Regions from separate parts of the Vagococcus sp. genome, predicted to be linked through region 1. Evidence: predicted binding sites of a transcription regulator. Region 1 holds the regulator's gene; each other region holds the start of a gene.
What was found. The regulator NrdR, encoded in region 1, represses ribonucleotide reductase genes. The targets are predictions, from matches to a motif close to ACACNATATATNGTGT.
Positions count from the first base shown of each region.

Region 1 (3,218 bases):
AGTTAATTGGAGAAAAAATTGATTCCGTTAGTCGTCGTGGTAAATATTTGATTTTTCATTTGACACATTACGATATGATTAGCCACCTACGTATGGAAGGTAAATTTGATTATGTTCAACCAGATACTTCGGTTACGAAACATACGCATGTTCGTTTCATCTTTACCGATCATACCGAACTTAGATATCTAGACGTTCGCAAATTTGGAAGATTAACACTCTTACCCAAAAATACAGCCATGGATTACAAAGGCATCAAAAAATTAGGACCAGAACCTACTCCTGAAGAATTTTTACTCGAGTCCTTTAATCAACAACTAAAAAAACATCATAAAGCAATCAAACCATTACTTTTGGATCAGACACTTATTACAGGGTTAGGTAATATTTATGTTGATGAGGCTCTATTTAAAGCTAAAATTCATCCTGAACAAACAGCGAACACTTTGACCTTTGACGAAGTTACTCGTCTTCACGTGGCAATTATCAACGTTTTAGCTCAAGCTGTCGAAGCGGGCGGGACAACAATCAGAAGTTATAAAAATGCGTTAGGTGAAGCAGGAACTTTTCAAGTTAATTTAATGGTTTATGGAAAAACAGGTGAACCTTGCCCAAACTGTGGAACGGAAATCACGAAAATTAAAGTGGCTCAAAGAGGAACACATTTTTGTTCCCTTTGTCAGAGAATTCATCTGTAAGAAGGAGACATGCGACATGACTTATATTTTAGGATTAACTGGCGGTATTGCATCAGGAAAAAGTACCGCGAGCCATTATTTAAAACAAAAAGAAATTCCTGTTGTTGATGCCGATAAGATTGCTCGTGAAGTTGTTGCTATCGGGACTCCTGGACTGAATGCGATTATCAAAGTATTTGGACCTGATATTTTACTGAATGATCAGACACTAGATCGGAAAAAATTAGGAACGATCGTTTTTAATGATGCTAAAAAGCGTCGTTTGCTAGACGAGTTACTTGCAGAATATATTCATCAAGCTATTCTTTTAGAAATCTTAAACTTTAAAAAACAAAAACAGGCCCTGATTGTACTTGATATTCCACTTCTTTATGAAGCTAAATATGATCAACTGGTCGATAGTATCATGGTGGTCTGGGTTGATCATCAGACTCAAATTTCAAGATTGCGACAACGTGATAAACTAACCTTAAAAGAGGCAGAGAAAAGAATTATGAGTCAATGGCCACTTGATAAAAAAGCTAAAAAGGCTGATTTTATTATCGATAATTCCGACGCTACTGATGTTACCTTTATGCAACTAGACAGGTGGCTCAAAAGCTTTGGTGAACAAAAGGAAAAGATGGATTAACTCCTCTTTTCCTTTTTACTTTACTAGCTTAGTAAAGGGTATCCCTTACACTAAAAAACATGCTATAATGTGAATAATATCAAGTGGTATAAACCATAAAAGAAAAAAAGAGGTGTTACTCATGCAATGTCCTAAATGTCATTATAATGGTTCAAAAGTAGTAGACAGTCGTCCAGCAGATGAAAGTCGCTCTATTAGAAGAAGAAGAGAATGTGAAAAATGTGCTTTTCGTTTCACAACATTTGAAAGAATCGAAGTGACACCATTACTTGTGATCAAAAAAAATGGTGCACGTGAAGAATTTAGTCGCGATAAAGTCTTACGTGGTTTAATCCGTTCAGCAGAGAAACGTCCGGTCTCTATGGAACAGATGGAGCAAGTCGTTGATAATGTTGAAAATAGAATTAGAAACCTAGGTGAAAATGAAGTCTCTACAATACTCATTGGTGAGTTTGTTATGGAGGATTTAGTTAAACTAGATGAAATTTCTTATATCCGTTTTGCCAGCGTCTACCGTCAATTTAAAGATATGAGTGTCTTTTTACAAGAACTACAAGAAATTATAGAACGTGATAAATAAGTAAGCTTAAAGGAGTGTCTTTCAGTGACAAATGCTTGGGAGAAATTAAAACCAAAAGACCAATTCAGTATTCGTTTGACTGGTGGCTACAATGAGGTAGATTATCAAACGTTAACACTACTTTATCAACCATTAATTGGTACAACAGCATTTTCATTATTGACCAATTTGTTACATCATTCAAAAGTGAGAACCAAAGAGAGTGTCGAGCATGCTTTTCTATTTGACCAACTCGACATTGGTTTACCTAATTTTTATGCTGCACGTAGTCGATTAGAAGCGATTGGCTTATTAAGAACTTACACTCGACAAATAGATCAAGGACATCATTTTATCTATTTAATTATGCGTCCTGTTAGTCCAGAGCTCTTTCTGACTGATGATGTCATGGCTCTCTTACTATTAGATAAAATTGGTGAAAATAGTTTTAAACAATTAGTTCAACTTTTCAAAACTAAAACCGATGATTTGACAAGTTATTCTGAAATTACTCAGAATTTTACTGATGTTTTTACATTGGATAAAAACTTATTAAGTCGTGAAGAACCTCAAATAAATAGCGCAAAAGAAGCTTTAAAAACAACAGAAACTCTTGAAAGACCGAAAACGATTAATCTTGATAATCGATCATTTGATTGGGATTTCTTTCGTCAGTTGATGGATAAACTACCTGTAAATCTAAACAACATGACCAATCAATTCAAAAAAACAATTGATACCTTTCATTATCTCTATGGAATAAATGAACTTGAGATGCAACAATACGTTATCTCTGCCCTAGATGTTGTGACCAACCAAGTTAACTTAAAAGATTTAAAACAACTTATTTATCGTGATTATCATAATAAAAAGAAACAACAAGAAACAACTTCTTTGAAACAAGAAACACTCCAAACCGAGAAAGAACAAAATACTTTTAGAAAAAACACGCTGAAACGTGAAAAATATACCGCTGAAGAGATTGAGGTTATTTTATCATGCGAACACATCGCACCACTGATTTTTTTAAAGTCAATAAAAGAACAAAAAGGTGGATATGTTGCTAATAATGAGCGATGGACCGTTGAGAACATCAGAAATCAATCCGGCTTACCCGATAGTGTTATTAATATGTTAATTCACTATTGTTTAGTCGGTCGAGATGAGACGTCACTTAATCAAAATATGATGAATTCTATTGCGAATGATTGGGTACAAAAAAAATTGTTTTCACCAGAAGCTGCGCTAAGTAAAGTTAAAGAATATCAAGAAGAAAGCCAAAATAAATACAACCGTAAAACGAATTACTCAAAAACAAATGGAAAATCAA
Region 1 covers NZ_JBQEIL010000006.1:67,225-70,442, reverse strand. The annotation lists gene mutM (DNA-formamidopyrimidine glycosylase) at 1-698, shown strand, start outside; gene coaE (dephospho-CoA kinase) at 715-1,329, shown strand; gene nrdR (transcriptional regulator NrdR) at 1,451-1,909, shown strand; gene ACTJFD_RS07405 (replication initiation and membrane attachment family protein) at 1,934-3,218, shown strand, end outside.

Region 2 (3,218 bases), on a different contig from region 1:
CATAATGCAGAATATCATCCTTATTTTATTAAATCGAAATATCCAGAGTTAATCGATGAACTGGCTATTCCATTAGATGAATATTTACGTCGATGTGAAAAACAAATTATTGATTGGGAAAAACAAAGAGATGAAATTGTTCATAATGGTGATTTAACTCATACACGTAGTAGTGAATATGCCTCTTATATTATGGACGCAATAGTGACGGGTCAACCGACGATGATTGCTGGTAATGTGTTAAATCATGGGTTGATAACAAATTTACCGACAAATTGTTGTGTTGAAGTTCCTTGTTTAGTTGATAAAAATGGGGTGCAACCAACGTATGTTGGTGATTTGCCAACACAGTTAGCAGCCTTGAATCGTACTAATATTAATGTCCAAGAATTAACAGTTGAAGCAGCCGTTAATTTTAGCCGTGAAAAAATCTATCAAGCTGCTCTCCTAGACCCACATACAAATTCAGAGTTATCAATTACTGAGATTAAAAATTTAGTGGATGATTTGATTGAAGCGCATGGTGATTATTTACCCGATTATTTCTAAAAATGATAAAAAAGATTGTAATGGATCAGGCCATTACAATCTTTTCTTTTTTTAGTTATAATCAAAGAAAAGAGTTGGAGGTAAAATAACATGAGATTATGGCATGAGCGATTAATTACTAAATTACCTAGGCAACAATTATTGGGGCAGCATCGTGAATGTTGTGCTTTGCGAGGGAATGGCTGGGGGAAGAAACATCAAACAGTGAACTACGTTTTTGATGTTTCACCCTATTATTTATATGGCTATCATTTATTGGTTATGAATGAAATGGAGCGGCGTGGCTATCATCCTAATCAGATTTGGTATGACAAGAACTATCGTGGTCAGAAGTGTGCTTCCTACTCAAATTTAGCGATTGAAAGTCTCTCAGTTCCTATTTATTCAAAACATGATGCCGATTATTTAGAAGAGTGTTTAACGAATTTAAAAGGAAAAGGTATCGATCTTTCGATTTGAAGAAGTGAAAAACAGTTTTATTTGTGAATATAAACACTTTTTTGTTTTTATTTTATTTTTTTAAAATATATTTGATATGTAAGCGGAAAGAAAGCTTGACACTAACACAATATGTAGTTGTCAAGTCTTTTTTTGATATTTTTTAACACTACATATAGGTTGATTAAGCTAACTCTTTAGGCTATGATAGATAGCGAGGAACGTTAAAGGAGTGGAGATTTATGATAGAATTCGATAAAGTTAATAGCAAATTAACTACTGAAAGTGCTAAAATGAACAAAATTCAAGTCATTAAGAGAGACGGTCGTGTTGTTGAGTTTGATGATGCTAAAATTACAAATGCGCTAGCTAAAGCTGAGGAAAAAATTAATGGTGAGTTGACTAGTGTTGCCAGTAAAAAAATAGATCGTTTAGTTGAGATGATAAACCAAGAAATTCATCAACGTTTTACGCAAGATATAAAAATTTATGAAGTGCAAAATATTGTAGAGCATATCTTGTTAGACAATCGTGAATATCTTTTAGCCGAAGAGTATATTAATTACCGAACTCGTCGTGATTTTGCTCGTAGTCGTGCAACCGATATCAACGTTGCAATCGATAAATTATTAAATAAAGATAGTCGTTTAGTCAATGAAAATGCAAATAAAGACAGTGATGTTTTTAATACACAACGTGACTTGACAGCCGGGATTGTCGGCAAGTCAATTGGTTTGAAATTACTCCCATCACATGTGGCAAATGCTCATCAAAAGGGTGACATTCATTACCATGATTTGGACTATCATCCCTATTCGCCAATGACAAATTGTTGCTTGATTGATTTTAAAGGCATGTTAAATAATGGCTTTAAAATAGGGAATGCAGAAGTAGAGTCTCCTAAATCAATTCAAACAGCAACGGCTCAAATCTCACAAATCATTGCAAATGTGGCTTCTAGTCAGTATGGGGGTTGTTCAGCCGATCGGATTGATGAGTTTTTAGCTCCTTTTGCTGAAAAAAACTATGAAAAACATTTAAAAGAAGCTCGTGAATGGATTGAAGATGAAGCTAAGCATGATGAATATGCGAAAGCAAAAACAAAAAAAGATATTTATGATGCAATGCAAAGCCTAGAATATGAAATCAATACGCTATTTACATCGAATGGGCAAACGCCTTTTACTTCACTTGGTTTTGGTTTAGGAACTAACTGGTTTGAAAAAGAAATCCAACGTGCGATTTTACAAAACCGTATCAAAGGATTAGGTGAAGAACATCGAACGGCGATTTTCCCTAAATTAATTTTTTCAATTAAAGAAGGAGTCAATCGTCAACAAGATGATCCAAACTACGATATTAAAGAATTAGCGATTGAGTGTGCAACAAAGAGAATGTATCCTGATATTTTAAACTACGATAAGATTGTTGAATTGACGGGTAGTTTTAAGGTGCCGATGGGGTGTCGTTCTTTCCTACAAGGTTGGAAAGATGAAAATGGTGAGGAAGTTAATTCAGGTCGAATGAATTTAGGTGTCGTGACGTTAAATTTACCAAGAATTGCTTTGGAAACAGCTCAAGATAAAGATAAATTTTGGAGTCTATTAGAAGAACGATTAGAAATTGTTAAAGATGCCCTCGTTTTTCGTGTGAATCGTTGTTTGGAAGCTAAGCCAGCCAATGCGCCAATTCTTTACCAACATGGTGCTTTTGGTCCACGTCTAACGAAAGATGACTCAGTGAATGAATTGTTTAAAAATCGTCGTGCAACAATTTCATTAGGTTATATTGGGCTTTATGAAGCGGCCTCTTTATTTTATGGTGGTGAATGGGAGAAAAATCCAGATGCGAAACAATTTACTTTAGATATTTTGAAAAATTTAAAAGCTCATGTTGACGAGTGGTCAGATGAATATGATTATCACTTTAGCGTTTATTCCACACCTAGTGAAAGTTTAACCGATCGTTTCTGTCGTTTGGACCATGAAAAATTTGGTGAAATAGAAAATGTAACAGATAAAGATTACTACACAAATAGTTTCCACTATGATGTTCGTAAAAACCCAACCCCATTTGAGAAACTAGATTTTGAAAAAGATTATCCTAAATATTGTTCAGGTGGGTTTATTCATTATTGTGAATACCCAGTTTTACAACAAAACCCGAAAGCTTTAGAAGCAGTTTGGGATTATTCTTATGACAAGATTGGTTATTTAGGGACTAATACACCG
Region 2 covers NZ_JBQEIL010000001.1:120,052-123,269, reverse strand. The annotation lists gene ACTJFD_RS00585 (alpha-glucosidase/alpha-galactosidase) at 1-549, shown strand, start outside; gene ACTJFD_RS00580 (TIGR02328 family protein) at 640-1,008, shown strand; gene nrdD (anaerobic ribonucleoside-triphosphate reductase) at 1,281-3,218, shown strand, end outside.
Region 2: nrdD (anaerobic ribonucleoside-triphosphate reductase) is a predicted target of NrdR. The motif match lies at 1,113-1,128, and genes of this name have one in related genera.

Region 3 (3,218 bases), on a different contig from region 1:
CTAATATTTGTTCCGTTAATCGGCTAATCTCTTTAATTTCAGCATTTTTAGTCTCCGATAACGCCATTTTTTTCAAAACAAGTTCATCTGATTCAAAGTATTTAATCGTAAAAAAGCGTTTTTCTTGTGGCTCCACACTTCCTTCTAATATTTTTGAAATATCATACAGTGCTACTTCTAAACGGTCATCATAAATCGGGTGAACAGGAGGACAAGCTTTGGTAAGATGCTCAGCTAAATGGTGTTTTATTTCTTCAATACCTAGATTTTTAACCACGCTTAAGGCTAAAACCGGAACCCCCAATTTATAAGATAATTTTTCTAAATTAATGGTCGTCCCTTGCTTCTTGACAACATCCATCATATTTAATACCACAACAACAGGAATTCCTAATTCTAAAAGTTGCGTTGTTAAATATAAATTCCGTTCCAAATTACTAGCATCCAAGATATTTAAAATCATTTCTGGTTGTTCATTTAAAAGATAGTCGCGCGCTACCCTCTCTTCTGGCGAGTAAGGCGACAAAGAATAAATTCCCGGTAAGTCTTGAATCATGATGGTCGGGTGACCTTTTAAAGCCCCTGTTTTACGTTCAACAGTGACACCGGGCCAATTACCAACCGATTGATTTTTACCTGTTAATTCATTAAACAAGCTTGTTTTCCCACTATTAGGATTTCCAACTAGAGCAACTGACTTTCTTTCATTTTTCATTCATTTGCCTCTTTCTCAACTAGAATTAATTCAGCCTCAGCTTTTCGTAACGTTAATTCATAATTTCGCAGGGTCACTTCTAAAGGATCCCCAAGTGGTGCAAGCTTTTGTAATGTTATTGGAGTCCCTTTCGTTAATCCCATATCCATAAGACGACGTTTAATCGGGCCTTGTCCTAATACTTTAACGACTCTGGTCGTTGCGCCGACAGGTAACAACGCTAAAGTTGTCGTTTGCGACAAACCAACGTTTCCTTTTTTTACTACTAACATTTGGCTCGCAACTTGTGCATCCAATCCTAGTCTCGTTTCACCAAATAAAATAATGAGTGACTGTTGCCCTAGTCTTGATACAATATGAAGCGTTGTTCCTTCGATTAATCCTAAGTGACGGAGATGACGTTCTTCTTCTAAAGCACCATGAAACCCTACAAATTCATAGACTTGATTGACTTCACACGATAATAGCGATTGCATTTAAAAATCTCCTCTATCCTCTAATTCATTTATTCACATTGACTCCCGATTGATATTGATAACCATTCTCAATTGTTACTTATATTTTACGAGTTATTTTATTTTAAGTCAATGCCATTTGTGAATTTTTCCACTTTCTTTTTCACCATTTTGAAAGTTTTTGAAAACAGATGAGATTAACCTTAATAGGGCTTTCATCACAAAACATTGTGTGTCACCAAAACTTTAACACCATATATAGTGTTTTATCATTGACTTTTTTCTAAATCACGATATACTAATATTTATAATATTTAGTTTGAAAGAGTGATTCTTACAAACTTTGAACACATTAGAAATTGGAGTGGATTGACATGAATTTAATTACCTTATATACCAAAGATAACTGTCCTCAGTGCAAAATGACTAAAAAATTTCTAGCTGACAAAGGCGTTAATTTCCAAGAAATCAATATTGATACTGAACCACACTATATTGACCAACTAAAAGAACAAGGTTTTAGAAGTGTGCCTGTCATCACTACTGCAGACGAACGTGTCACGATTGTTGGTTTCCGTCCTGATCAATTAAGAGCCTTGGCGGTTTAGCTATGAAACTTGTTTATTTTTCATTGACAGGTCAAACTCGTAGATTTATTAAAAAGCTGGATTTTCCAACTTACGAAATCGATGCAAATAATCCTTTTTATGAATTGAATGAACCTTTTATATTAGTCGTTCCTACTTATGATGCTGAAGTCACTGAAGTAGTGAACGATTTTATTGAGTACAAAACAAATCAAAAACAAATACTTGGTGTCGCAGGAGGCGGTAATCGCAACTTTGCCGACCTTTTTATTTTTACAGCTAAGGATATTGCTCGTGACTATCATATCCCCTTAATTTTTGAATTTGAGTTTAGCGGCACTGATGAAGATGTTAAAAATTTTAAGAAAGTAGTGAATCAATTTGAGTCTTAAAGAATTAGAAGATATTACTTATTTTGAGTTAAATAATGAAATAAATCGTCCGGTTGATGAACAAATCCCTCTATTTAAAGATAAAGAAGCTTTGGAGGCTTTCTTTAAAGAAAACGTTGAACCTAATACAATGACTTTTCCAACAGCAATGGCTAAAATAAACTACTTAATCGAGCACTTTTATCTCGAGGAAGAATTTATTAGAGCGTATTCAGAAGATTTTATCGAGAAACTTTACGTTTACTTGGAAGAACAAAAATTTACGTTCAAATCTTTCATGGCTGCCTATAAGTTTTATTCGCAGTATGCGTTAAAAACAAATGACGGTACTCAGTATCTAGAACGTTATGAAGATCGAGTAGCTTTTAATGCTCTTTATTTTGCCAATGGTGACGAAGCGCTTGCCCTTTCTTTAGCAGAGGAAATGATTTATCAACGCTATCAACCGGCAACTCCTTCTTTCTTAAACGCTGGACGAAAACGTCGTGGAGAGCTGGTTTCTTGTTTTCTAGTTCAAGTGACCGATGATATGAATAGTATTGGTCGTTCTGTGAATAGCGCTTTACAACTCTCTAGAATTGGTGGTGGGGTTGGGATTACTTTATCCAATCTACGTGAAGCAGGTGCTCCTATTAAAGGTTTTGAGGGAGCAGCAAGTGGTGTTGTACCTGTCATGAAACTTTTTGAAGATAGTTTTAGTTACAGTAATCAATTAGGTCAACGCCAGGGTGCTGGTGTTGTTTACTTAAATGTGTTCCATCCTGATATTGAACAATTTTTATCAACAAAAAAAGAAAATGCAGATGAAAAAGTTCGAGTAAAAACATTATCTTTAGGTTTAATCGTACCTGATAAATTTTATGAGTTAACACGTAAAAATGAAGACATGTATTTATTTAGTCCTTATAGTATTGAACGTGAATATGGTGTTCCTTTTTCTTATATTGATATTACTGAAAAATATGATGAACTAGTCGCTAATCCCAACATTCGCAAACAAAAAATTAGCGCACGCTATTTAGAAAATGAGATTAGTAAATTACAACAAGAATCAGGTTATCCTTACATT
Region 3 covers NZ_JBQEIL010000001.1:102,500-105,717, forward strand. The annotation lists gene feoB (ferrous iron transport protein B) at 1-715, opposite strand, end outside; gene ACTJFD_RS00495 (FeoA family protein) at 712-1,191, opposite strand; gene nrdH (glutaredoxin-like protein NrdH) at 1,545-1,778, shown strand; gene nrdI (class Ib ribonucleoside-diphosphate reductase assembly flavoprotein NrdI) at 1,781-2,149, shown strand; gene nrdE (class 1b ribonucleoside-diphosphate reductase subunit alpha) at 2,139-3,218, shown strand, end outside.
Region 3: nrdH (glutaredoxin-like protein NrdH) is a predicted target of NrdR. The motif match lies at 1,420-1,435, and genes of this name have one in related genera.

Region 4 (3,218 bases), on a different contig from region 1:
GGCGGCTTTTGGTTTACCAATGTTACAAAAAATCGATGCAGAGAGCGGAGCATTACAAGGGTTAGTGATTGCACCAACACGTGAATTAGCGATCCAAACACAAGAAGAATTATTCCGTTTAGGCCGAGACAAAAAAGTTAAAGTACAAGTGGTTTATGGAGGAGCTGACATTAACCGTCAAATCCGTGCCCTTAAAAACAAACCACATATTATTGTAGGAACGCCAGGTCGTTTACTTGATCATATTAAACGTCGTACACTAAAATTAGACACTGTTGAAACATTAGTTTTAGATGAAGCAGATGAAATGTTAAACATGGGATTCTTAGAAGATATCGAAAGTATTATCTCTAAAGTTCCAGCAGATCGTCAAACACTATTATTCTCAGCAACGATGCCTGATAGTATTAAGCGAATTGGTGTCAAGTTCATGAACAAACCTGAACACATTCGAATTAAAGCGACGCAATTGTCAGCAAACTTAATAGACCAATACTATGTTCGTTGTAAAGAGTTTGAAAAATTTGATGTAATGACTCGTTTGTTTGATGTTCAAAACCCTGAATTAACGATTGTCTTTGGACGTACGAAACGTCGCGTGGATGAATTAGCTAGAGGTCTAGAACTAAGAGGCTATAAAGCAGAAGGAATCCATGGTGATTTACCACAACACAAACGTATGAGTGTTTTACGTGCCTTTAAAAATAACGAATTAGACATTTTAGTGGCAACAGACGTAGCAGCTCGTGGGTTAGATATCTCTGGAGTGAGTCATGTCTATAACTACGATATTCCACAAGATCCTGAAAGTTATATTCACCGTATTGGTCGTACAGGTCGTGCGGGTAATGAAGGAATGTCAGTTACGTTTGTAACACCTAACGAAATGGGTTACCTACATGTTATTGAAGAATTAACTAAAAAGAAAATGACACCATTAAGCCCACCATCTAAAAAAGAAGCATTTGAAGGACAAATTGGTGCTTCTTTAGAAGATATTAAAGAAATGTTGCAAGAAAACGGATTAGAACGTTACCAAGCAGCAGCAAGTGATTTATTGGAAAACTTCTCAGCTGAAGATATTGCAGCACTTTTAATCAAACAAATTGCTAAAGATGATGCAGCCGAAGTCCCAGTGAAAATCACACCAGAACGTCCATTGCCATCACGTAACAAACGTGGCGGAGGCGGTGGTGGAGGCCGCGGTGGCAACAATCGCCGTAGCGGTGGTAATAACAACCGTAATCGTGACGGTGGTCGTAACCGTGATGGTCGTGGTGGAAATCGTGATCGTGACAACCGAAATAGTAGTCGCAAACGTGATAATAAACCAAGTGAAAATCAAGGAAATAGCAATAGTAATCAAGGAAAACCAAATAATAAACAAAGTCGTGATAAGAGTAGAGGCTTTGTTATTCGCAATAAATCTAACTAGATTGCTCATTGCGTTTGAAATCATGCAAGTTGCGAAAGCGACGCATGATTTTTTTTGTAAAAAAGATTGCTTAAATCTATATGTTGTATTAAAATGATAGAAGTATACAATATATAGTGTGTTGAGAGAGGTGCCAAAAGTTGAAAATATTTATTTCTGGTGCTGTTGGTGTTGGAAAAACGACGTTAGCAGAACTATTATCTAGAGAGTTGGATTTACCTATTTATATGGAAAATATCTCAGATAATGAGTTTTTACCAATGTATTATCAAAATCCGAAACGTTATGCATTGACATTACAAATGTCTTTTTTACAGCACCGTGTTCGTCAAGCTAGAGAAGCGATGCAAACAGATTATTATATTATGGATCGCTCTTTACATGATGATTTACTTTTTTTTAAAGCGATTTATGATTCAGGTAGAACAACACCTTCAGAGTGGACTCTTTACCAACAATTATTTGAATTATTGACGATTGATATTTTTTCTTCTATTGGTTATCAGCCAGATTTATTTATTTTTATCGATGCATCAGATCAAGAAATTTTAAATAGAATAGAGAAAAGGCAACGTTCATTTGAAAAAGTAGAAAATCAAGCTGATTTGGAAAAGTATTTTTTACTTCTTGCTAAAAGTTATCGTGAGTGGATGTATGCTTATGAAGAGAGTCCAAAGTTAATTATTAATAGTGCAGAATTAAATTTTTTAACAGATGAAAGTGCTGAAAAAGAAATTATTCGTCAAGTGAAGGAAAAGTTAAATCTTAAAAGTACTCAAACCTATTTATTTGGTTTATGATTGTTAAGGAGTTAATACTATGTCGAAGGGAATGGAAGAAGTCGTGATTGTTTTAGCAGGCACAATAGGTGCGGGAAAAAGTTCTTTAACCAAAATGATAGCAGCAGAACTTGGTACAGAAGCTTTTTATGAAAGTGTTGAGGATAATGAAGTCTTACCTTTGTTTTATTCAGATCCTAAAAAGTATGCTTTTTTACTTCAAATTTATTTTTTAAATCGCCGATTTGCAACAATAAAAAAGGCGTTGCAACACAAAAATAATGTTCTAGATCGTTCCATTTATGAAGATAGTTTGCTGTTCCATCTTAATGCAGATTTAGGAAGAGCTTCTGAGATTGAAGTTAGAGTATACGATGAACTTTTGGATAATATGTTGGAAGAACTGGAAAATTTTCCTTCTAAAAAACGTCCGGATTTGATGATTCATATTAAGGTTTCATTTGAAACTATGTTGCGTAGGATCGAAAAAAGAGGTCGTTCTTATGAACAGATTACATATGATCCTTCTTTATATGACTATTATCAAGAATTAAATCGTCGCTATGATGAGTGGTTTAAAGAATTTGACATTTGTCCAAAATTAGAGATTGATGGAGACCAATTTGATTTTATTGAAGAAGAAGAGGCTGCTAAACAAGTCATGGTTCAGATAAAAGAAAAATTAGCCGAACTTGGAAACCTAGAAGAAGAGCCACAGTATACCTCTGATAAAAATCAAGTTCGAGGGATTTTTTAGATGAAGTGAAAGAGGTGGTCAATTGATAAAAGGAGTCGGGATTGATTTGGTTGAACTGGAACGAATGCAACAAATTATAGAAAAGCGTCCTGCCTTTATTCGTCGTGTTCTAACAGATTCTGAGTTTGTTATGTATGAAGAATGCGGTCCTAAACGTAAGGTGGAATTTTTAGCAGGTCGTTTTGCTTGTAAAGAAGCTTTTTCTAAGGCTTATGGAACTGGAATTGGTAAAGAAGTGACTCTGCAA
Region 4 covers NZ_JBQEIL010000001.1:375,587-378,804, reverse strand. The annotation lists gene ACTJFD_RS01750 (DEAD/DEAH box helicase) at 1-1,435, shown strand, start outside; gene ACTJFD_RS01745 (deoxynucleoside kinase) at 1,576-2,235, shown strand; gene ACTJFD_RS01740 (deoxynucleoside kinase) at 2,267-2,971, shown strand; gene acpS (holo-ACP synthase) at 2,994-3,218, shown strand, end outside.
Region 4: ACTJFD_RS01745 (deoxynucleoside kinase) is a predicted target of NrdR. The motif match lies at 1,540-1,555, and genes of this name have one in related genera.